3 regions of the Arthrobacter pasteuri genome follow, and region 2 is predicted to be linked to each of the others. Evidence: riboswitches for the same ligand, from Rfam matches in the RefSeq annotation. Region 2 holds a riboswitch; each other region holds the start of a gene.
The links. A riboswitch is a leader RNA that binds a small molecule or an ion and turns the genes downstream of it on or off. The one in region 2 is predicted to bind S-adenosylmethionine.

Region 1: linked by a shared signal. The riboswitch ahead of sfnG (dimethylsulfone monooxygenase SfnG) and the one ahead of ACX80H_RS07170 (PIN domain-containing protein) in region 2 are both predicted to bind S-adenosylmethionine.
Region 3: linked by a shared signal. The riboswitch ahead of ACX80H_RS14955 (bifunctional o-acetylhomoserine/o-acetylserine sulfhydrylase) and the one ahead of ACX80H_RS07170 (PIN domain-containing protein) in region 2 are both predicted to bind S-adenosylmethionine.

What each region holds. Positions count from the first base shown of each region.
Region 1 is NZ_JBTNDO010000003.1:145,250-152,892, forward strand. It holds gene acs (acetate--CoA ligase) at 1-1,019, shown strand, start outside; gene ACX80H_RS13880 (LysM peptidoglycan-binding domain-containing protein) at 1,111-2,070, opposite strand; cyclic di-AMP (ydaO/yuaA leader) riboswitch at 2,074-2,255, opposite strand; gene ACX80H_RS13885 (hypothetical protein) at 2,391-2,621, opposite strand; SAM riboswitch class I at 2,721-2,824, shown strand; gene sfnG (dimethylsulfone monooxygenase SfnG) at 2,830-3,990, shown strand; gene ACX80H_RS13895 (O-acetylhomoserine aminocarboxypropyltransferase/cysteine synthase family protein) at 3,990-5,369, shown strand; gene ACX80H_RS13900 (CoA-binding protein) at 5,366-5,866, shown strand; gene mmsB (multiple monosaccharide ABC transporter permease) at 5,999-7,234, opposite strand; gene mmsA (multiple monosaccharide ABC transporter ATP-binding protein) at 7,239-7,643, opposite strand, start outside.
Region 2 is NZ_JBTNDO010000001.1:1,523,318-1,530,960, reverse strand. It holds gene ACX80H_RS07180 (APC family permease) at 1-1,268, shown strand, start outside; gene ACX80H_RS07175 (cobalamin-independent methionine synthase II family protein) at 1,362-2,600, opposite strand; SAM riboswitch class I at 2,611-2,707, opposite strand; SAM riboswitch class IV at 2,992-3,117, shown strand; gene ACX80H_RS07170 (PIN domain-containing protein) at 3,323-3,796, shown strand; gene ACX80H_RS07165 (O-acetylhomoserine aminocarboxypropyltransferase/cysteine synthase family protein) at 3,846-5,237, shown strand; gene ACX80H_RS07160 (cystathionine gamma-synthase) at 5,239-6,444, shown strand; gene ACX80H_RS07155 (flavin reductase family protein) at 6,612-7,127, shown strand; gene ACX80H_RS07150 (alpha-hydroxy acid oxidase) at 7,388-7,643, shown strand, end outside.
Region 3 is NZ_JBTNDO010000004.1:78,802-86,444, reverse strand. It holds gene ACX80H_RS14970 (CPBP family intramembrane glutamic endopeptidase) at 1-698, shown strand, start outside; gene ACX80H_RS14965 (DUF1540 domain-containing protein) at 865-1,152, shown strand; gene ACX80H_RS14960 (VOC family protein) at 1,241-1,882, opposite strand; SAM riboswitch class IV at 2,038-2,154, shown strand; gene ACX80H_RS14955 (bifunctional o-acetylhomoserine/o-acetylserine sulfhydrylase) at 2,236-3,555, shown strand; gene metX (homoserine O-acetyltransferase MetX) at 3,562-4,704, shown strand; gene ACX80H_RS14945 (hypothetical protein) at 4,831-5,073, shown strand; gene ACX80H_RS14940 (SGNH/GDSL hydrolase family protein) at 5,253-6,071, opposite strand; gene ACX80H_RS14935 (alpha/beta hydrolase) at 6,213-6,893, shown strand; gene ACX80H_RS14930 (RNA-binding S4 domain-containing protein) at 6,998-7,225, opposite strand; gene ACX80H_RS14925 (DMT family transporter) at 7,292-7,643, shown strand, end outside.

The sequences.
Region 1 (7,643 bases), on a different contig from region 2:
CGCACACGTACGAGCTGTACGGGCCGCTGTCCAACGGCGCCACGCAGGTCATCTTCGAGGGCACCCCGAACACACCGCATCCCGGCCGCCACTTCGAGATCATCGAACGCTACGGCGTCACCAGCTACTACACGGCGCCCACCCTGGTCCGGTCACTGATGGGCTGGTTCCCCGACGGCGTCCCGTCCTCCTACGACCTCTCCAGCATCCGCGTCCTGGGGACGGTCGGTGAGGCGGTGAACCCCGAGGCGTGGCGCTGGTTCCGGAGGAACCTCGGCCGCGACGAGGTTCCCGTCGTCGACACGTGGTGGCAGTCCGAGACCGGGGCCACGGTCCTCTCACCCAGCCCCACGGACACCGACTTCAAGCCCGGCTGCGCCGCGCGCCCCCTCCCGGGGGTCAGCACCCGGATCGTCGACGAGGAAGGCCGGCAGGTGCGTCCCGGGGTACAGGGCCTGATCGTCGTGGACCGCCACGGCCCGGCCATGGCGCGCACCGTCTGGGGCAACCCGCAGCGCTACCTCGACTCCTACTGGCGGAAATTCGCCGCGCAGGGCTGGTTCCTCGCCGGCGACGGCGCGCGGTACGACGACGACGGCGACACCTGGATCCTGGGGCGCGTGGACGACGTCATCAACGTCTCCGGCCACCGCCTCTCCACGATCGAGATCGAGTCGGCGCTCGTGGCGCACCCGCTCGTGACCGAAGCCGGAGCCTGTCCGGTCCCCGACCCGCTGACGGGCCACGCCATCGCGGCCTTCGTGGTGCTGGCGCCGGGCGCGGATCCGGACACGGACGTGTCGGCCACGCTGCGCGCGCATGTCGCGGAGGCCATCGGACCGATCGCGCGGCCCTCGGCCGTCGTCGTCGTGCCGGACGTGCCCAAGACGAGGTCGGGGAAGATCATGCGTCGCCTGCTGACGCAGCTGTACGAGGGCACCCCGCTCGGGGACACCACCTCGCTGCAGAACGAGGGCTGCATTCCCGGCATCCAGGACGTCCTGGCCGGCAGGCGCTGACCCGCGTCGAAGACCGGCCCGCGTTAAAAGAGGAAGCGGCAGGCGCCCCGTCCAAGCACCTGCCGCTTCCCGCGTATGGTCCGTTCCGGTACTAGCCCGCTACCCGAACGAAGGATGCCCCCGGGAGGTCCGAGAGGGGGTGCTGCATGGTGAGGTTCGAGCCGTTCATGCCGCTGCTGATGACCTGGCCACCGCCGACATAGATGGCCACGTGCCCGGCCGTGATGACGATGTCGCCGGGGGCCGGGGTCGCCACGGTGGAGCCGAACTGGAAGAACTGCGACGGGCCGAGGTCGCCCACGGAGATGCCGGCGGCACGCAGCGCCTTCTCGACCAGCACGGTGCAGTCCTGGATCGCGCCCGCTGAGAGCTGCGCCTGGGCCGACGCCACAAGGGTGCCGGCGACGCCGCTGGAGGAAGCGATCGGGGTGATGTCCGCCGAGGCGAGGTACACGCTCGATGCGGGGGCAGCGGCGACCGAGGCCGGCGCAACGGCTGCGGCCTGCTGGACCGGCGCTGCCGGGGCGATAGCGGGTGCCTGCTGGGTGACCGCTGCCGCAGCGTTGGCCACGGGAACGGACACGACGGGAACAGACACGGTCTGCGCCGGGGCCTGCGCTCCGCCTCCGGTCGGGATGGCGATGCTGTCGCCCGGGAAGATCACCGATGTGAGCAAGAGGCCGTTGGCTGCGAGGACCGCAGTCAGGTCCACCCCGTAGGCGGCCGAGATCGCGCCGAGGGTGTCGCCGCCGACGACGGTGTGGATGGCGCCCGATACGGCAGGTGAAGCGGCGGGTGCCGGAGCCGGTGCAGGGGTCGGTACGACCGACGCAGCGGCAGCAGCGGGAACCGAGGCCGTGCGCTGGTCGGAGTATTCACCGGCGTGGGCGGTGCCCACCGCGCCGAGCGCGAGGCCCGAGGTGACGGCGACGATGGCGATCGGACGGCCGACGGCGGTGGCGTGGGCCTTCGCTGCGCGGGACAGGCCCGTCAGCGCGATGTTGCCGTCGATGTCGGCACGGTGGCGCGCCGGGGAAGTCTTTCGTGACATGGATGTATACCTCTCCCATGCCTGCGGGGTGAGCTGTCGGGTTCGGATGGGAGTCACCCGGCCGTGGGCATCAACGGTTGGTGATGCGATACGACTTAACCCCGAGGACGCTGACAGGTGGTCCTGCGCGCCCGGTGGAACTGTGGTTCCCCCGTCCCCGCCTCGGTGATGTGCGTATCCCGTTCGGCGGCAGGGCTCGGCAATCCATCCGGGAGGGCCTCCTATGAACGGAGGCACGCGACGACGATACCCAGCGCTCCCCGCGTTTGTCACATTTGCATAACGGCCCGTACCCTATGCGCGGCATGACGGCCCGTGCCCTACGCGCGGAGGGACCGCCAGCGACGGAAGGCGAGGACCGTACCGCCCGCACTGAGAGCCAGCAGCACCCACTGCTGCACATAGAACCAGGCGGAGGCCGCCGACCCGGCACTGCCCGCGACCAGCAGGATGCTGCTCCCCAGGGTGACGGTCAGCACGACACCGACGCAGAAGAGCGTGTTCCAGAGCTTGCGTTCCTGCGTGCGTCCCGCGGACTTCCAGCTATCCATTCCTCCACCCTAGGCAGGAGAGCTCACACCCGGTGATGCATCCCTGCCACTGGGCGACATATTGTTTGGATCTGCGGCGCCCCGGTGTCACACTCGACGTGACCATCCCGAGCGGCTGAGAGATCTGGCTCACTGACGCCGCAGCAACCCTGGCCCCGCACCATCGCGGCGACATTAGGGTGCTACTGCCAGACCGATGGAGGAAACCATGAGCATCGCCGACCTTTCCACGCCCCTCAAGTTCGCCTACTGGGTCCCCAACGTCAGCGGTGGCCTGGTGGTCTCGACCATCGAGCAGCGCACCAGCTGGGACTTCGACTACAACAAGAAGCTCGCTCGCATCGCCGAGGACGCCGGCTTCGAGTACGCCCTCTCCCAGACCCGCTACGCCGCGTCCTACGGCGCGGACAAGCAGCACGAGGCGACGTCGTTCTCCCTCGCCCTGCTGGCGGCCACCGAGAAGCTGAAGGTGATCGCCGCCGTCCACCCGGGCATGTGGCACCCCGGTGTGCTCGCGAAGTACATCATCACCGCCGACCACATCTCGAACGGCCGCGCCGCCGTCAACATCGTCTCCGGCTGGCTGAAGGACGAGTTCACCAACTTCGGCCTCGAATGGCTCGAGCACGACGAGCGCTACGTCCGCACCGAGGAGTTCATCCGTGTGCTGCGCGGGCTCTGGACGGAGGAGGGCTACAGCCAGGCGGGCAAGTACTACAACATCAACGACTTCACCCTGAGTCCGGCTCCCGTGGACGTTCCGGGGCGCCCCCACCCCGAGGTCTTCTTCGGCGGGAACTCGACGGCGGCCCAGGCCACCGCGGGCCGCGTGGCCGACTGGTACTTCTCCAACGGCAAGGACCTCGAGGGATTCAAGGACAACATCGCCGGCGTCCAGGCGTCCGCCGAGCAGGCCGGGCGGCGTCCGCGGTACGGCCTCAACGGGTTCGTCATCGCACGCGACTCCGAGAAGGAGGCGCGCGACACCCTGCGCGAGATCGTCGAGAAGGCGCACCGCCCCGCGGTGGAGGGCTTCCGCGACGCCGTGCAGGAAGCCGGCCCCTCGACGAAGGACGGCAAGGGCATGTGGGCCGACTCCACCTTCGAGGACCTCGTGCAGTACAACGACGGCTTCAAGACTCAACTCATCGGAACGCCCGAGCAGATCGCCGAGCGCATCGTGGAGTACAAGAAAATCGGCGTGAACCTCTTCCTCACCTGCTACCTGCACTTCCAGGAGGAAGTGGCCGCCTTCGGCACCGACATCCTGCCGATCGTGCGGGAACTCGAGGCGGATGCGGCCCGCAGCGCGGGAGTGGACTTCGACCCCGACGGTACGCTCGCCGTCCCCAGCAAGGCAGGTGTCTGATGGCAGAACGTTCCTTCGGTTTCCGCACGCGGGCGCTCCACGCCGGCGGCACCCCGGACGCCACCCACGGCGCCCGGGCCGTCCCGATCTACCAGACGACGTCGTTCGTCTTCAAGGACACGAACGACGCCGCCAACCTCTTCGCCCTGCAGAAGTACGGCAACATCTACTCGCGCATCGGCAACCCCACCGTCGCGGCGTTCGAGGAGCGCATCGCGTCCCTCGAGGGCGGCATCGGCGCGGTGGCGACGGCGTCGGGCATGAGTGCGGAGTTCATCACCTTCGCGGCGCTCTGCCAGGCAGGCGACCACATCGTCGCCGCCTCGCAGCTGTACGGCGGGACGGTCACCCAGCTGGACGTCACGCTGCGCCGTTTCGGCATCGAGACCACCTTCGTCCCGGGAACGGATCCGGCGGACTACGCGGCGGCGATCCGCGAGAACACCAAGGCCGTCTACGCGGAGGTCATCGCGAACCCCTCGGGCGAGATCGCGGACCTCGCGGGCCTGGCCAAGGTGGCGCATGACGCCGGCGTGCCGTTCATCGTCGACTCCACCCTCAGCACGCCCTACCTGGTACGACCCATCGAGCACGGCGCGGACATCGTGATCCACTCCGCCACCAAGTTCATCGGCGGGCACGGCACCACCCTCGGCGGCGTGATCGTGGAGAGCGGCCGTTTCGACTGGGGCAACGGCAAGTTCCCCATGATGACCGAGCCCGTCCCCTCCTACGGGAACATCCAGTGGTGGGGGAACTTCGGCGAGTACGGGTTCCTGACCAAGCTGCGCACCGAACAGCTCCGCGATATCGGGCCCTCGCTGTCGCCGATGTCGGCCTTCCAGCTCCTGCAGGGCGTGGAGACCCTCGCCCAGCGCCTCGACGAGCACCTCGAGAACGCGCAGGCCGTGGCCGAGTGGCTGCAGGCCGACCCCCGTGTCGAGTACGTCAACTACGCGGGGCTTCCCACGCACGCCCACCACGAGCGCGCCAAGACGTACCTGCCGCAGGGCCCCGGATCCGTGTTCAGCTTCGGCATCAAGGGCGGGCGCAAGGCGGGCCAGAAGTTCATCGAGTCGCTGCAGCTCGCCTCGCACCTCGCGAACGTAGGCGATTCCCGCACCCTCGTGATCCACCCGGGCTCGACGACGCACCAGCAGCTCTCCGCGGAGCAGCTCGTCGCCGCGGGCGTCCCCGAGGACCTCGTCCGCATCTCGGTGGGACTGGAGGATCTCGACGACATCCTGTGGGACCTCGACCAGGCGCTCGACATCGCGGTGAACGCTTCCGACGACGAATTCGACACGCTCCCGCAGGAGGCGGCCGGAGGAAACGAGGGCGACCCTTCGACGACACGGGCAGTAGGAGTGGGAGCATGAGCAACACCGCACCGGAACGCACCTGGGAAGGGCCGTCGGCCCCCGAACGGCTGAACCTGCTGAGGAACGCGCGGTCCGTGGCGATCGTCGGAGCATCGGACAAGCCCTCACGGGCCTCCTACTTCGTCGCGACCTACCTCCAGTCGTCCTCGCCCTACCGCCTGTACTTCGTGAACCCTGTGGCGAAGGAGATCCTCGGGCAGCCGGCCTACGGGTCCCTCAAGGACCTCCCCGAGGTACCCGACGTCGTCGACGTGTTCCGCAAGCACGACGACCTGCCGTCCGTCCTGCAGGAGACGCTCGACGTCGGCGCGAAGACCCTGTGGCTGCAGCTGGGCTCGTGGCACGAGGACGTCGCACGCGACGCCGAGGCGGCCGGCCTGAACGTCGTGATGGACCGCTGCATCAAGATCGAGCACGCGCGCTTCCACGGCGGCCTGAACCTGGCAGGTTTCAACACCGGCATCATCTCGTCGAAGCGGCAGATCACCTCGTAGGACGTACCGGCCCGCCGGAGCAGGAACAAGACCACACACAGACGGAAGAAGCCGGAACGGGACATCACGCCCGTTCCGGCTTCTTCCGTTCTCCGTCCTACCTGAGGGCGCTGTCCTACGTGAGGCGCTGTCCTACTTGAGGGCGTTGGAGGCGCGGCGCTTGTTGAAGACGTCGAACCCGACGGCCAGCAGGAGCACCATTCCCTTGATGAACTGCTGGACGTCGATGCCGACGCCGAGGAGCGACATGCCGTTGTTGAGCACGCCCATGATGAGGCCACCGGTGATGGCCCCGATCACGGTTCCCACGCCGCCGGTCACGGCCGCGCCACCGATGAACGCCGCCGCGATGGCGTCGAGCTCGAAGAGGTTGCCTGCGCCCGGACCGGCCGAGTTGAGGCGTCCGGTGAAGATGAGTCCGGCAAGGGCGGCCAGCACGCCCATGTTGACGAAGAGCATGAAGTCGATGCGCTTGGTGTTGATGCCGGACAGCTGTGCCGCCTGGAGGTTGCCGCCGACCGCGTAGATGTGGCGGCCGAAGACGCTGTTGCCCATGACGGCGCTGTAGGCGACGATCAGCACGCCGAGGACCACGAGCACGATCGGCGTTCCGCTGCGGGAGCCGGCGAGCAGGTACGTCACGCCGAGGATGATCGCCACGATGAAGGCGAGCTTCGTGAAGAACCAGGCACCGGGTTCGTCCTCGAGCTTGAGGCGGGCGCGGGTGGCGCGTCCCCGGAGCTGTGTGAAGACGAGCAGCGCGACGGCGATGAGGCCGAGTCCTACGGTGGTCCAGTCGAGGATGTTGGTCTCCGGCGGGAACAGCCCGGGGAACAGGAAGCCGCCGCCGAGCTGGCGGTACTCCTCGGGGAATCCGGTGATGCGCTGGTTCTCCAGGACGATCTGCGTGAGCCCACGGAACACGAGCATGCCCGCGAGGGTGACGATGAAGGCCGGGATGCCCACGTAGGCGACCCAGAAGCCCTGCCATGCACCGACGAGCCCACCGATGATCAGCGATGCGAGAAAGGCCACCCACCAGGGGAAGTTGAAGTCCTGGATCATGATGCCGGACATCGCTCCGACGAAGGCCGCGACCGACCCGACCGACAGGTCGATATGCCCGGCCACGATGATCATGACCATCCCGATGGCCAGGAGCAGGATGTAGCTGTTCTGCACGATGATGTTCGAGACGTTGTCCGGCTGCAACAGTGCGCCGCCGGTCAGCACCTGGAACAGCGTGACGATCACGAGGAGTGCGACGAAGATACCGATCTGCCGCAGCCTGCTGGTCAGGAAGGAGAACCCTTCCTTGACGGTGGGAGGCGTCGTCGCGACGACAGGGTCCTTGACGGAGGTTGCCATGGAATCAGTCCTTTTCCTTGGTCATGTACTGCATGAGGAGTTCAGGGGTCGCCTGCCCGATGGGCACTTCCGCGGTGATGCGGCCTTCGGCGAGGGTGTAGATGCGGTCACAGATGCCGAGGAGCTCGGGAAGCTCCGAGGAGATGACGATGACAGCCTTCCCCTCGGCAGCGAGCCGGTTGATGATCGTGTAGATCTCGTACTTCGCACCGACGTCGATACCGCGTGTGGGCTCGTCGAGGATCAGGACATCGGGGTCCGAGAACATCCACTTCGAGAGCACCACCTTCTGCTGGTTGCCGCCGGAGAGCTTGCCGGTGATGGCAGTGACGGTAGGCGCCTTGATGTTCATCGATCGGCGGTAGTCGCCGGCGACGACGGCCTCGCGACCGCTGTCCACCCAGCCGCG
Region 2 (7,643 bases):
CCGGATGGCTGTTGCTGATCTCTTCGATCGTGGCCCTGGGCGCCGTGGCACTGGCCCTCCAGCTCACCCTGCCCCAGATCTGGTCCGGGTTCCAGGTCATCGGTGACGGCACCGGCACCTCCGACTTCGCCCTCAACGGGGTGATGCTCGCGAGCATCATGATCGGAATCTCCACCCTCATCAACGCCTTCGGCGTGAGACTCATGACCAAGATCAACAGCGTCGGCGTCTTCGTCGAACTTGTTGCCGCGGTGTTGCTCATCCTCGCGCTTGCATGGCATGTGGTCCGCGGACCCGGCGTCCTCTTCGAGACCACGGGATTCGGAGTGGACCACCCCTTGGGCTTCTTCGGAGTCTTCATCATCGGCGCCATGGCATCGGGCTATGTGATGTACGGCTTCGATACTGCCAGCTCCCTCGGCGAAGAGACCAAGGACCCCAAGCGCACGGCACCCAAGGCCATCCTGCGGGCGATCACCGCATCCTTCGTGCTGGGTGGACTGATCCTGCTCACCGGACTCCTCGCGGCCCCGGACCTGGATGATCCCAAGCTGGGCTCGGCCGACGGCGGCCTGCAATACATCGTGCTCTCCGTGCTGGGCGGCCCCTTCGGCAAGGCCTTCCTGCTGTGCATCGTGGTGGCCGTCATGGTCTGTACGCTGGCCGTCCACGCCGCCGCCATCCGCATGATGTTCGCGATGGCCCGGGACAACAACCTTCCGTTCAGCCGTCACCTGGGCAAGGTGCACCCGGTCCGGAAGACTCCGACGGTCGCCGCCATCGTGATCGGCGTCATCGCGGTCATCCCGCTGATCGTGAACGTCTCCCAGCCGGCCATCTTCACCATCCTCTCCAGCATCAGCATCGTCCTGATCTACCTTTCCTACCTGCTGGTGACCGTGCCCATGCTGCGGAACCGCCTCACCAGGAAGTGGCCGCTGCCCGACGACGGCACCGAGCCCGGTTTCAGCCTCGGCAAGTGGGGACTGCCGGTGAACATCCTCGCGGTCCTGTGGGGTGGCGCCATGACCGTGAACCTCACCTGGCCGCGCTCGGAGATCTACAACTCCGTGCCGCCGTTCGAGTGGTACCTGCAGTGGGGTGGGGTTCTCTTCGTCGCTGCCGTCATCATCACCGGCGTCCTGATGTACCGACTGAAGCTTCGGCACCGGACGGGTGTCCTCGCCGGACATGCAGCCGCAACACCAGCACCTTCGTCGGGGGGCTCCGCCGAGACGAGATCGCTGGCGTCCACCGAACTGGTGTAGGTCCCGCTGTCCGGCCCCACTTGTCCAGGCATCGCCTGGACAAGTGGGGCTGGAGTTACACCGTCACCCTCTCGACAGGGTGACCGCTGGTGATCAGACGAGTGTTCCGGAGCGGGCGAAGAGCCTGTTCGAGGCGATCTGAGCGCCGCGCCCCAGGGACTCGAGCTTGGCCGCGGCGATCTGCGGGTGGATCCTTCCGCCCAGCCCGCAGTCGGTGGAGGCGACGACGTTCTCCCGACCTACGAGTGCGGCGAACCGCTCGATGCGCTGGGCGACCAGTTCAGGGTGCTCGACGACGTTGGTCGCGTGCGAGACGACGCCGGGAACGAGCACTTTCCCGGCAGGAAGGTCGACGTCCTGCCACAGCGTCCATTCGTGTTCGTGACGGGCGTTCGCTGCCTCGAAGGAGTACGAACCGGCGTTGATGCCCAGTACAAGGTCCACGATGTGGCGGAACTCGATGTCCGTGGTGTGCGGGCCGTGCCAGGAACCCCAGCAGACGTGGAACCGGACCTGTTCCTCGGGTAGTCCCCGCAGCGCATAGTTCAGCGCCTCGACCCGGATCCGGGTGAACTTCTGGTAGTCCTCGATGGTGGGTTCGGGGTTGATCTGGTCCCAGTTCTCCGCGATGGACGGATCGTCGATCTGCACGATCAGGCCTGCTTCGACGATGGCCTTGTACTCCTCGCGCAGGACATCGGCCCAGGCGTAGATGAACTCCTCCTCGCTGGCGTAATAGTCGTTGCCGATCCTGCTCGCGGACCCGGGTGAGAGGGCCGTGATGAATCCTGTCGGGATGCCCGCGGCGCCCAACCCCGCTTTGAGGTTCGTGATGTCGCTGGCCAGTGCAGCGTGCCCGGTGTAGGAGATCGGCCCGGTCGCGGACGGAAAGGCTGTGGCGTTCTTGCCGATCTGGATGCCGCTCTCGGGATCCTGGTAGGCCGCCGCGAAGCGGGTCCAGTCACGCCGGTCGGCGAACGAGGTCAGCCTGATGGCGCCGGGCTCGCTACGGACAGGCTCGGCGAGGATCGGATTGAAGTCCGTCAGTTCCAGGCCGGCGGTGCGCTGGAAGCTGTAGGTCCACCAGGCTCCGTAATCGACCGGGTTGGACATCGCCTTGCCGTACTCGCCATCGCCCGGGATCGTGATCCCGAACTCCTTCTGGCGTTGGACGAGGTCCACCACGGCAGTCGTGAGCAGTCCTTCGAATTCCGGTGTCCGTTCCAGGGTGAAGCCGTCCTCGGCGAAGGTGCGGGCGGCGTTGGCGGCGATCAGTTCCGGTGTGCGGGGCAGCGAGCCGGCGTGGCTGGTGGAGATGCGATCGAGTGTCATGATGTTTTCCTTTCCATCGGTCCTGCCATTAGCACCTTTCCGGACAGGAAATCCGGGGGAAGCTGCAGCGTCATGGAGGCAGGTCTCTCAGCTGCTCTGGATGGTGTGGCTTAGGGCTCTAAATCCACCGGTGACGCAGGCACGTCCCCTCCACAGCCAGAAGGCTGAGCACCAATCGGAGGGGCTGGCCCCATCATGGACGACGATGAGCGCGCCGGAAAAACCAGGGGCGTAATATTCCGGAGCAATTCGGTGCGGAGTCTCGACTCCTGCGGCCGGCGAAATTCCCTGCTACCAGGCGTGGAACCGTCGATAGGCGTGCGAGCGCACGAGGGCACAAAGGCGCGGGGTGTTTACTTCGATCACGATTGCGTGGTTATACTTCCAACAGCTTCATGAATTGTGACCGTCAAGCTCCGACTTGGTCACATACCAACCCCGCGCTCGGTGGGTGGTTCGGATGACGAAGCGGTCCGCATTCACCCCCCGGGGTACCTGGTGCGGGCAAGAGCTCCCGAAAGGACGCGGCCCCGTGCCGCCCGCCGATGACTGCTACCTCCCTTGCTGCCTCCCACGCCCAGGTTCCCCTGTCGGTCGTGAGCATTCACGACTACGAGGCACTCATGGCTCCACGTGAAGCGTTCGTGGACTTCCTCCTCGGACCGCATGTGGCACCGAATCGCACGGAGGACGCCGGTCTGCCCCCACTGGCAGTCTGAGGAATGCCACGCACAAGCGGCCTCCTTCTGGATACCGACGTCGTCGTGGAGTTGCGGAGCCCACGCCCTTCCACGGCTGTCGTCGATTTCCTCCAGCGGAGGAGACACTTCCGTATATTCGTCTCCGCCCTGACGATCGGGGAACTGCATCTGGTGAGCCGGGAGAACCAGCAATATCGGACCGTCGGCGCCTGGGTGCAGGAGTTCGTGAACTCCTACAGCTCGAACATTCTTTCCGTCGACGCTGATATCGCCGCTGTCTGGGGCCCGATGCTGAGTGACGCCGAGGTGTCCGCAGTCGATTCCCTCATTGCTGCGACTGCAATTCATAAAAGCCTTTCCATTGTGTCGGGAAATGTCGAGGTCTACCGGGATTTCCCGGTGTCGGCCATCAATCCCTGGATTCCGGAAGCGCATGCGGTTGGGGCGCCCCCGACCCCGCCATCCCACACGGGACCGGCGACCCGGTCCCTGTAGACCCGCTCGATCCCAAGCCCTGACCACTTCTGCCGAAGGAGCATCTTCGATGAGTACCGGTGACGCCGGCTGTACGGCCACTTCCCAGATCCACGCAGGTTATGAGCCGCAGGCCCCCTACCGGCCCGTGGCAGTCCCCATCTATCAGACCGCGGCGTATGAATTCCCGGACTACGCATCGGCCCGGCGCATGTTCGCGCTGAAGGAGCCGGGCTTCACCTACACGCGGACCGGCAACCCGACGGTGGCAGTGCTGGAGCAGCGGATCGCTGCGCTCGACGGCGGCGTGGCCGCACTGGCGACGGCGACCGGGCAGGCCGCGGTCGCCGTCGCCCTGGTGTCGCTGGTCCGCGGAGGTCAGCACATCGTGGCGTCGTCGAAGCTGTACGGGGGGACGGTGGACCTGCTCACGGACACCTTCGACGATTTCGGGATCGAGGTCAGCTTCGCCGACCCCGCGCACCCCGGTGCCTGGCAGGCCGCTGTGCGCCCGACGACGCGGGCCTTCCTGACCGAATCCATCGGCAATCCGCTCGCCACGCTGCAGGACCTGCCGGCGCTTGCCGCGGTCGCCCATGCCGCCGGGGTGCCGCTGGTGGTGGACAACACCCTGGCGACCCCGGCCCTGTTCCGGCCCCTCGACCACGGGGCTGACATCGTGGTGTATTCGGCCACGAAGTTCCTCGGCGGGCACGGGAGCACCCTTGCAGGTGCCGTGGTCGACGGCGGGCGCTTCGACTTCTCCGCCTACCCGGACCGGTGGCCGCAGCTCACCCGGCCCAAGCGCCGCTACGGCGGGGAGGTCCTGTGGGAACGCCACGGCCACGGCGCGTACCTGGCCCTCGCACGCAGCAAGTACCTGCACGACCTGGGCCCCTCGCTCGCACCGGGAAGTGCCGCGCAGATCCTGCAGGGGCTGGAGACCCTGGACATCCGGGTGGCCCGGCACGCCCGGAACACCCGCGAGGTCATCCGGTTCCTGGCCGGCCACCCGGCCGTCGCCGCGGTACACCACCCCTCCGTCGCGGGCCACCCGCAGGCCGGAATCGCGGCCAGGGACTTCCCGCACGGGGCCGGCAGCGTGTTCTCCTTCGACCTGGCCGCAGAGCCAGGGCAGGTGGGGGCCTTCATCGACCGGCTCCGGCTGTTCAAGCTGGTGGCCAACGTGGGGGACACCCGGTCCCTGGTCGCGCACCCCGCTGCGATGACGCACTGCCGGCTCACCCCGGAACAGCGCGCCACCGCCGGGATCGCGGAAACCACCATCCGGCTCTCCGTGGGTCTGGAAACCGCGGCGGACCTCGTCGCGGACCTGGACCTGGCGCTGGCCCCGCTGGTGGGAGCCGAGGACCGGGCACTGGCCCCGCTGGTGGGCGCCGCGGACATCGCGGCTACTCCGGCGGCAGGGGCCCCTGCCGCCCCCGCAGGAAGAGGAGCCTGACATGGCGCAGTACACAGGGTTCAACACGACAGCCGTCCATGCCGGGCAGGACCCTGATCCGTTGACCGGTGCGGTGATCCCGCCGATCTACCAGACCTCCACCTTCGTGCAGGACGGGATCAACGTGCTGCGCGCCGGGCACGAATACAGTCGGGGCTCCAACCCGACCCGCAACGGTTTCGAGGCCCAGCTGGCCGCGCTCGAGCACGGGACGGCGGCCTTCGCCTTCGCCTCCGGGCTGGCGGCCGAGGACGCGCTGCTGCGGGCACTGCTGCGCCCCGGCGATCACATCGTCCTCGGCGGGGACGGCTACGGCGGGACCAACCGGCTCATCAACGGGCTGCTGGGCCCGTGGGGTGTGGCGAACACGGCCGTGGACATCACCGACCTGGCGGCGGTGGCCGCAGCGGTCCGGCCGGGCTCCACCGCGATGCTCTGGGTGGAGACGCCGTCGAACCCGCTGCTGGGCATCGCGGATCTGGCCGGGTGGGCGGCGCTGGCGCACGATGCCGGGGCCCTGCTCGTGGTGGACAACACGTTCGCCTCGCCCTACCTGCAGCGGCCGCTGGACCTCGGCGCGGACGTGGTGGTGCACTCGACCACCAAGTACATCGGCGGGCATTCGGACGTGCTCGGCGGTGCCGTGGTCGTGGCCGACCGTACCTTCCGCGGCACCGCGCTGGCCGAGACCATCGGCTATCAGCAGTTCGCCGGCGGCGCAGTCGCCGGGCCGCAGGACTGCTACCTGGCCGCCCGCGGCCTGAAGACCCTCGGCCTGCGCATGGAGCGGCACACCTCCAATGCCCAGGCTCTCGCCGAATGGCTCCGTGACCAGCCCGGCGTCGCGGAGGTGCTCTACCCCGGACTGCCCGAGCACCCGGGCCATGCCCTGGCAGCGCGCCAGATGTCAGGTTTCGGCGGGATCGTCTCGCTGCGCTTCAGTGCCGGAGAAGCCGCCGCACGGGCGTTCGCCGAATCGACCCGGCTCTTCGCGCTCTCCGTGAGCCTGGGCGGGGTGGAATCGCTGGTCTGCTACTGCTCGGAGATGACCCACGCCTCGGTACGCGGGACCCCGCTGGCCGTGCCCACCGACCTGGTCCGGCTGTCCGTCGGCGTCGAGGACCTGGCAGACCTGCAGGAGGACCTGGCCACCGCGCTGGAGAAGACACATCGGGCGTCCAGGAGAGGCGTGGCTCTCAGCGCCTGACCCCGGTGCAGCAGAACACCGCTGTCCCGGGCCTGCTCACTACCCAGTACGACGGTCGATGACCCCGTGTTTCCTCATACGACAGCTCGCTTCCCCGGCTCTTGGGTGCGGGCGCAAACGGTGCTTGATTGAATTCATACGCCACGAAAGGACCCATCATGTCGGACATCTCGGATATCTCGGACCTCAGCCCCCGGCGCCTCCGGCAGGTGTTGGGACACTTCGCCACCGGGCTCACTGTGATCACGGCGGCGACGCCCACGGGTCCGGCCGGGTTCACCTGCCAGTCCTTCGCCTCCCTCTCGCTCGACCCGGCGTTGGTCACCTTCAGTCCGGCCCGGTCCTCCACCACCTGGCCCCTGCTCCGTGCAGCGGGACGCTTCACCGTGAACATCCTGTCGGCGGAGCACCAGCACCTGGCCGGCCAGTTCGCACGCTCGGGTACGGACAAGTTCGCCGGCGTCGACTACACCGCGTCTCCGCTGGGCAACCCGGTCCTGGAGGACGCACTCGCCTGGGTGGACTGCGAGCTGCACCAGGAGTACGACGGCGGTGACCACACCATCGTGGTGGGGAGCGTCCGGTCCCTGAGCGCGCGGCTCGACGCCGAACCCCTGCTGTTCTTTCGGGGCGCCTACGCCGGAGTGCAGTCCCCGGCAGCAGTGCTGGAGACGACCGCATGAGCAGACCGCGCACGGCTCGCTGAGGCCCTGAACCCCGATTCCGGGCTCCCCGCTGTCATTCCGCAGAGAGGGAAGCATCGACGTCGGGCAGGCCACTCCCGAACTTCCCGCGCCCGGCCTCCTGTCCGTAGAAGCCAGGAGTCTTTCTTGGTAGAGTTCGGGAACTACTTTGAATCGTTTCAAGCCAGCTGTCCCGATGGCGGGCACAGCAGTGAGGCGATCCACCCTCAGCGCACTGCTGCAGTCGAAAGGACCATCGCGTGATCAAGCGCCAACTCCCCGTCCCGGCGGAAATGCTCGAGCTGATGCAGTTCAAGAAGTTCGAGCTCAACGGCAAGAAGCGGCGGCTGGACTCCGCGCTCACCATCGCGGACCTGCGCACGATCGCCAAGCGCCGGACCCCGAAGGCGGCCTTCGACTACACCGACGGCGGCGCCGAGGGCGAGCTGTCCCTGGCCCGGGCCCGCCAGGCGTTCGAGGACATCGAGTTCCACCCCTCGATCCTCCGTCCCGCCG
Region 3 (7,643 bases), on a different contig from region 2:
TCTCCCTCGGGCAGTCGGCCGTGTACTCCATCGTGAGCCTGGCCGAGAAGCTGACGCGCGGACCCCTGGCGGCGCAGACCACCACCCTGAACCCGGTGCTGAACGACCGGCCGTATTTCGACCTGACCTACCAGGTGCTGGGCATCTTCTTCGCACTGGTGCCCGTGGCCCTCGTCCTGTTCCTGCTCAGCGGGCACGGCGTTCCGGCGTTGCGTCGCCTCGGGCTCACGTTCGACAGGCCCCTGCGCACCATCGGTCTCGGGATCGGGCTGGCTGCCGTCATCGGCGTCGGAACCCTCGGGGTGTATGCCGGCGGGCGGGCGCTGGGCATCACCACGGCCCTCGTCCCCGCCGCCCTGGACTCCTACTGGTGGACCGTCCCGGTCCTCGTCCTGTCGGCCGTCCGCCACGGGGTGCTGGAGGAGGTCCTCGTGGTGGGCTACCTCTTCCTCCGCCTGCGCGAGCTCGGCTGGTCCACTTCCGCCATCGTCCTCACGAGTGCCGTGGTGCGGGGCAGCTACCACCTCTATCAGGGGTTCGGCCCTTTCGTCGGCAACGTGCTGATGGGCCTGCTGTTCGCCTGGTTCTACACGCGCACGCGCCGCGTCCTGCCGCTCGTCATCGCGCACGCGCTCATCGACACGGCGGGCTTCGTGGGCTTCGCGCTCCTCGGACCCGCCATCGGGATCGGCGGGTGAATCCGCCGGCGAATCGGCCGGTGAACTGCTCAGGGAAGGCTCATCTACGCTGATTTGCGCACGGAAACCGTGACTAAATTATCGGCTGACCGCGGTGTTACCGTGATGTCCACCAGCACAACGGCGGCTCCGCCCCGGGGCTCCACCGGACCAGCCAGGAGGAATCATGAGCGTCGTCACCAGTGTCTCTGAGTGCAGTGTCCATAACTGTTCGTTCAATCACGAGGGCTGCACCGCCGTCGCGATCACAGTGTCCGGGAGCGAGGAACACGCGTCCTGCGCCACCTTCATCGACACGTCCATCAGCGGCGGCCTGCCGAAGATGCTCGCCCACGTGGGCGCGTGCCAGCGCTCGGAGTGCACCTTCAACCACGACCTGCTGTGCGGCGCCCCGGCCGTCAAGGTGGGCCCCGGAGCCGACGCCGCCGACTGCCTGACCTACACCCACGCCTGACGGGCCCGCGTCCCGCGCGGCTGCGGCAACAGGAAAGGGCCGGACGACTGTCCGGCCCTTTCCTGTTCGTACTGGGTGATATCGGGGGTCAGATCTCGATGCGGCCGTCGGCGGTCTCGAAGGTCACGGACATGATGCCCGGAGTGCCGTTCGGGGCGATCCACTGGACCTTGACGCCGTCAAGCGTCTCCTCGACGTCGGTGCCGAGCCACTCGGTCACGCGTTCGGACGATCCTGCGATGGTGAGGCAGGACAGTTTGACCGACGCCGGTCGCGCCTGGGAGGGGTGCAGGGCCTCGCTGCCCTCGTCCCAGCGGAGCAGGTAGGGGACCTGGGGGTCCGCGATGAGTCCCTTGATGCCGATCTGCTGCCACGTCAGTTCCTGGCCGTCGGGGAACTTGCGGTTGCCGGGAACCGCGCTGCGGCCGAGGCGCTCCTCGAACGGTGTGAGGTCGTCCACGGCGACGCACCAGCCCATCCAGCCTCCGCCGGCCTCGGAGCGTGCGCGCACCGCCTGACCGAAGGGGGCCTTGGTCGACGCCGGGTGGTCGAGGACCTCCACGACCTCCAGGTACTGGCCGTTCACCAGGGGGAAGATCATGTTCCGGGTGCCGAAGCGCGGGTGCACGCCACCCTTCACGGGGTCCATCCCGAGGTTGGCCGCGATCCGGTCGGCAGTCGCAGCAAGTCCATTGGGTTCGCAGGCATATGAGACATGATCCAATCGCATGCGGTTATCTTGGCACTAAGTGATGCACGTCTCGACTTAGGATCGCCTTACTCCTGCTGGTCCTCCGATGGCGTCTCCGCAGCCCCGTCCTCACGCTGCTTCACGAACGGTCATACGGCTTGCCGGATCTGCTCGGATGGGCTTTCATGAGGAGAGGTCATGAGTGCCAGCACGAAGCCCCGGCTTGCTGGCCGGCAACCCTCCAACCGCGGTGGGGTGCCCCGGGTGAAGACCAGGTTCGGCGCTATTCCGGCGCCGTTCAAGCGCGGGCTCCTGCGGGAGCCGGTCTCCTGGAGCGGCACGCACCGGCCGGGGCACCGGACCAGGCGGAGCCCCTTCCGAAAGGGAGCACCATGTCCAACGATTGGTCTTTCGAGACACGCCAGATCCACGCCGGCCAGGTACCGGACGCAGCCACGGGAGCGCGCGCGCTGCCCATCTACCAGACGTCGTCGTTCGTCTTCCCGAGCGCCGAGAGTGCCGCCAACCGGTTCGCGCTGACGGAACTCGCGCCCATCTACACGCGTATCGGGAATCCCACGCAGGAAGCGGTGGAGACGAGGATCGCGAGCCTCGAGGGCGGAGCCGGCGCCCTGCTGCTCGCCTCGGGCCAGGCCGCCGAGACCTTCGCGGTGCTGAACATCGCGGAGGCGGGGGACCACATCGTCGCCAGCCCCAGCCTCTACGGCGGCACGTACAACCTCTTCAAGCACACGCTGAAGAAGTTCGGCATCGAGACCACCTTCGTGGAGGACCCGGACGACCTCGAGCAGTGGCGGAACGCCGTCCGGCCGAACACCAAGCTCTTCTTCGGCGAGGTCGTGTCCAACCCCCGGCAGGACGTCCTCGACATCGAGGGCATCAGCGCCGTCGCCCACGAGAACGGGCTTCCGCTGATCGTGGACAACACGCTGTCCACGCCGTACCTGATCCGGCCCATCGAATGGGGCGCGGACATCGTGGTGCACTCCGCGACGAAGTACCTCGGGGGCCATGGCAATGCCATCGCCGGGGTCATCGTCGATTCGGGGAACTTCGACTTCGCCCGGTACCCCGAGCGGTTCCCCGGCTTCAACACGCCGGACGAGAGCTACCACGGACTCGTCTACGCGCGGGACCTCGGCGTCGGCAGCGCACTCGGCGCGAACCTCGCGTACATCCTGAAGGCCCGCGTCCAGCTCCTGCGCGACCTCGGCTCGTCCGTCTCGCCGTTCAACGCCTTCCTCATCGCGCAGGGACTGGAGACCCTCAGCCTGCGGGTGGAGCGCCACGTGCAGAACGCGCAGGCGGTCGCCGAGTGGCTCGAGGGGCACGACGACGTCGAACGCGTCTCCTACGCCGGCCTCGCCTCGAGCCCCTGGTACGAGCGCGGCAGGAAGTACGGGCGGAACAACGGTACGGGCGCGATCGTCAGCTTCGACATCGTCGGGGGACTGCAGGCCGGCAAGCGCTTCGTCGACGGACTGGAACTCCACTCGCACGTCGCGAACGTCGGCGACGTCCGCTCGCTCGTCATCCATCCGGCGTCCACGACGCACAGCCAGCTCGGGGCGGAAGCGCAGCTCACCGCGGGCGTGCGTCCGGGCCTCGTCCGCCTGTCAGTAGGCCTCGAGAACATCACCGACATCCTCGCCGACCTCGACGCGGGGTTCCGCGCCGCCAAAGGAGCCTAGCCCTTCGTGACCACCCACCCTCCTGCTCCGCTGCACCCCGGGATCGACGACGCGCGCCCCTCGGGGGACGGGCTCCTGCGCATCGCCCCGATCGGACCGCTGGCACTCGAGACCGGAGGTGAGCTGCCGGACGTGCAGCTCGCCTTCGAGACCTGGGGCCGGCTGAACCGGGATGCCTCGAACGCGGTGCTCGTGCAGCATGCCCTGACCGGCAGCTCGCACGTGGCACGCGGCGCATCGGAGGAGGAGGGCTGGTGGGATTCGCTCGTCGGACCCGGCCGCCCGGTGGACACCGACCGGTACTTCGTGGTGTCCGTCAACATGCTGGGAGGGTGCTACGGCTCGACGGGGCCGGCCAGCCTCGCTCCCGACGGCACCCCCTGGGGATCGCGCTTCCCCTTCGTCACCATCCGCGACTCCGTCCGGGCCGAGGCCCTGCTCGCCGACCGGCTCGGCATCGCGCAGTGGCACTCGGTCCTCGGAGGATCGATGGGAGGGGCACGAGCGCTCGAGTGGGCACTCATGTACCCGCAGCGGGTGGAGCGGTGCGCCGTCATCGCCTGCACTGCCGCCAGTTCGGCCGAACAGATAGCGTTCGCCCAGGCGCAGCTGCAGGCAATCCGGCTCGACCCCGCCTACCGCGGCGGTGACTACTACGACGGCCCGCATCCGGATGCGGGCCTCGGTATTGCCCGGCGCATCGCCCACATCACCTACCGCTCCGAGCAGGAACTGGAAGCACGCTTCGGCCGCGCGGAGCAGGACGCCGAACAGCCCTTCGGCGCCGTCCTGCCCGCCGAGCGGGGCCGCTACCAGGTGGAGAGCTACCTGGACCACCAGGCGGACAAGCTCGTGGGCCGCTTCGACGCGAACAGCTACGTCATCCTGACCGAGGCGCTGATGAGTCACGACGCCGCGCGGGACCGCGGCAGCCTCGACGCGGCACTGGGGGAGGCCACGGCGGACTTCTTCATCGCCGCCGTGGACTCGGACCGGCTCTACTTCCCGGAGCAGTCGGAGCGGCTGGCCCGGGGGCTGCCCGGGGAGGTGCCCGTCCACACGATCTCCTCCCCGGTGGGCCACGACGCGTTCCTGACCCAGATCCACCAGCTCGACGCGCAACTCCGCTCGGCCTTCTACGCGGGGTAGCAGTTATCGGTTGGGTTTCCCCGGACGGGCACCTAGTCTTGGAGCTAAGCCTGCTTAGCAATCGGCGGCAGGCAGGTCTGAGGTAGACGCCCGGACTCGCCGACGGAAGATGAAGGGGAGCTGTTCATGGAACTGAGCACCATTGGCTGGAACCAGGAAGCACGCGACAAGATCCTGCTGGACTCGGACCGGGCTCTGCAGGACGCGGTCCGCGAGGCCGTCGAGACGATGGACGGCAAGTCCCGCGAGGAGGTCTACGAGTTCCTCTTCCAGAAGCTGCAGCCGCAGTTCGTCGACTTCAAGCCCGGGCCGGACCTGAGCGCATGCGCGGACGCGGTCGCCAATGGCGAGGTCTCGCTCGACAGCTGAATCCACGCGCGGGATGACAGGAATGACCGGCCGGCTGCCCGTCGGCCGGTCATTTCGGTCGCCTCGGTGAGAACGACGGCGGCTGTCCGGCCGGACTCCGCCGCGTCAGGTCGCGCGGCAGTGCCGGCGGACGATGGCTCGCACTGTGCAGGGCGCGCTGTCGGGAACGGGCGACGACGCTAGTCGGCAGCACCCGGCGGCATGCCCGGGCCGAAGATGGGCGCGGCCTCCGGACGCTTGGCGAACACGCCGTCGCCCGACGACTGGTGGCGGAGGCGCCGCAGGACCCACGGCACGAAGTACTCGCGCGCCCAGACGAGGTCCTCGGCGCGTGCCTCGCGCCACGTCCGCGCCGGGAGCTCCTTGGGCTGCAGCGGCTGGAGGGTGTGCCGGACCGCGAGGGTGTCCAGGACCATCGCGGCGATGGTGTGGTGGCCGAGCGGCGAGAAGTGCAGCCGGTCGGAGGACCACATCTGCGGACTGACCAGCTGCCGCAGGGCCCACATGTCGGCGATCACGGCCTCGTGGCGTGCGGCGACCGTGCGCAGGTTCTCGTTGTAGATCGCGGTCTTCGAGCGGATGCTGCCGAGGACCGTCTCGCGGACGTCCGGCCCCGTGAACAGGACGACCGTGGCGCCCGAGGCGGCGAGGGTCCCGACGACGGCGTCGAGCCGGGTGGCGAGCAGATCGGGATCACCACCGGGACGCAGCAGGTCGTTGCCGCCGGCGGAGATGGTCACCAGGTCCGGATGCAGCGCCAGCGCCGGTTCCACCTGCTGGTCGATGATCTGCTGCAGGAGCCGTCCGCGCACGGCGAGGTTCGCGTAGGCGAAGCCGGCCTGGCCCCGGGCCAGTTCCTCGGCGACGCGGTCCGCCCAGCCGCGATTGCCCCCGACGCTCTCCGGGTTGGGATCCCCGATGCCCTCGGTGAAGGAGTCCCCGAGGGCGACATAGCGGTGCCACGGGTGCGGTTCGGAGTTCAGGCTCGGATCGATCATCGGACCGTTCAGGACGGGATCGGTTCCGCCCGGCAGGGGCGTTCCGGCGTTTGCAGGGATCACCGGGACATTCTCCCAACCAGTGCCTCTCCTGCGCCAACCCGGCGTCGATTCCTCGGCGGGGCGTGCCAAGATTAAGCCATGACTGAACCCGCCCGTGGCACCTCCACGTCCTCCGCCAGCGCCTGGGACCCGGTGGTCCTCTGGTCGAAGCCCGAGTCCGAGCGGGAGGGCACGCCCCTGCTCGTCCTGTTCCACGGGTACATGGCCAACGAGGAGGACCTGATGGGCCTCACCGACCACCTCCCCGCCGAGTTCACCGTCGCGTCTCTCCGGGCGCTCCAGGCAGTGGGACCGGGCTTCTCGTGGTTCCCGCTGTCGCGGGAGGCGGATTATTCGGTGGAGCGCGTCGTGGAGAGCGTGACTGCTGTGTCCCGATGGCTGGACGAGGTCCGCGGACGCCACTCGAGCGTCAGCATCCTCGGGTTCTCGCAGGGCATGGCGGTCGCGACGTCGCTCCTGCGCCACCGGCCCACCGACTTCGCCTGCGTCGTCGGCCTCTCCGGATTCGCCGTGCCGTCGGAGGGCCACGAGTTCTTCCGGGACGACGAGGCCGCGGCGGCGCCCGTGGAGTTCTTCTGGGGGCGCGACCAGGAGGACCAGGTCATCCTGCCCGAGATGATCGAGTTCACCCACGCCTGGCTGGTCAAGCACACGAAGCTGACGAAGATCCTCTATTCGAACATGTTCCACAGCATCAACCTGCAGGAACTCGCCCACGTCCGGGAGTTCCTCACCATGACGGTCCTCGGCCGCCGCTGACGCCATGCGGGCCCCGCCGGTTTGGTACCGGGTGTGGCTGTGGGCGTGGCTGCGGGGCTGGTACCGCGGTGGGGCGTGGCCGGTGCGCCGGTCGGTACGCGGCGCTAGGCGCGCGTGATGCGCACGGACTGCCCGTTGACGCTGACCGTGTCGCCGGGGTGCAGCTGGCGTCCGCGGCGCTCCTCGATCTCGGCGTTGACCTGGACCAGTCCGTTGTCGATCAGGGCCTTCGCCTCGACACCGTCCTCCGCGAGCGAGGCCAGCTTCAGGAGCTGCCCGAGCCGGATCATGTCGTCCTGGATGGGGAGTTCGGTGGGTGCGTGGTCGGTCATGCACTCCATTCTGCCCGACACCCACGACGGACAGGCATGCCCGGCACCGGCTACTAGGCTGTACGGGTGTCTTCTGCGCCCACGCTTCCGCCGGCCGTCGGCTTTCCGCTCGCACTCGCCGCGGGCCTCGCCATGCCCGTCCAGGGCAGGATCAACGGCGCGCTGGGCGCCGTGCTCGACGACGGCATCGCCGCGGCGCTGGTCAGCTTCGGCACCGGCCTCATCGTGATGGTCGCCCTCACGCTCGTGCTGCCGGGCGCACGTGCCGGCGCACGCCAGATCATCCCGTCGGTCCGCGAACGCCGGTTCCCTCCCTACTACGTGGCCGCCGGCGCGATCGGGGCGTTCTTCGTCTTCTCCCAGTCGCTGACCATCGGCATCCTCGGGGTCGCCCTGTTCACCGTGGCGACGGTCATGG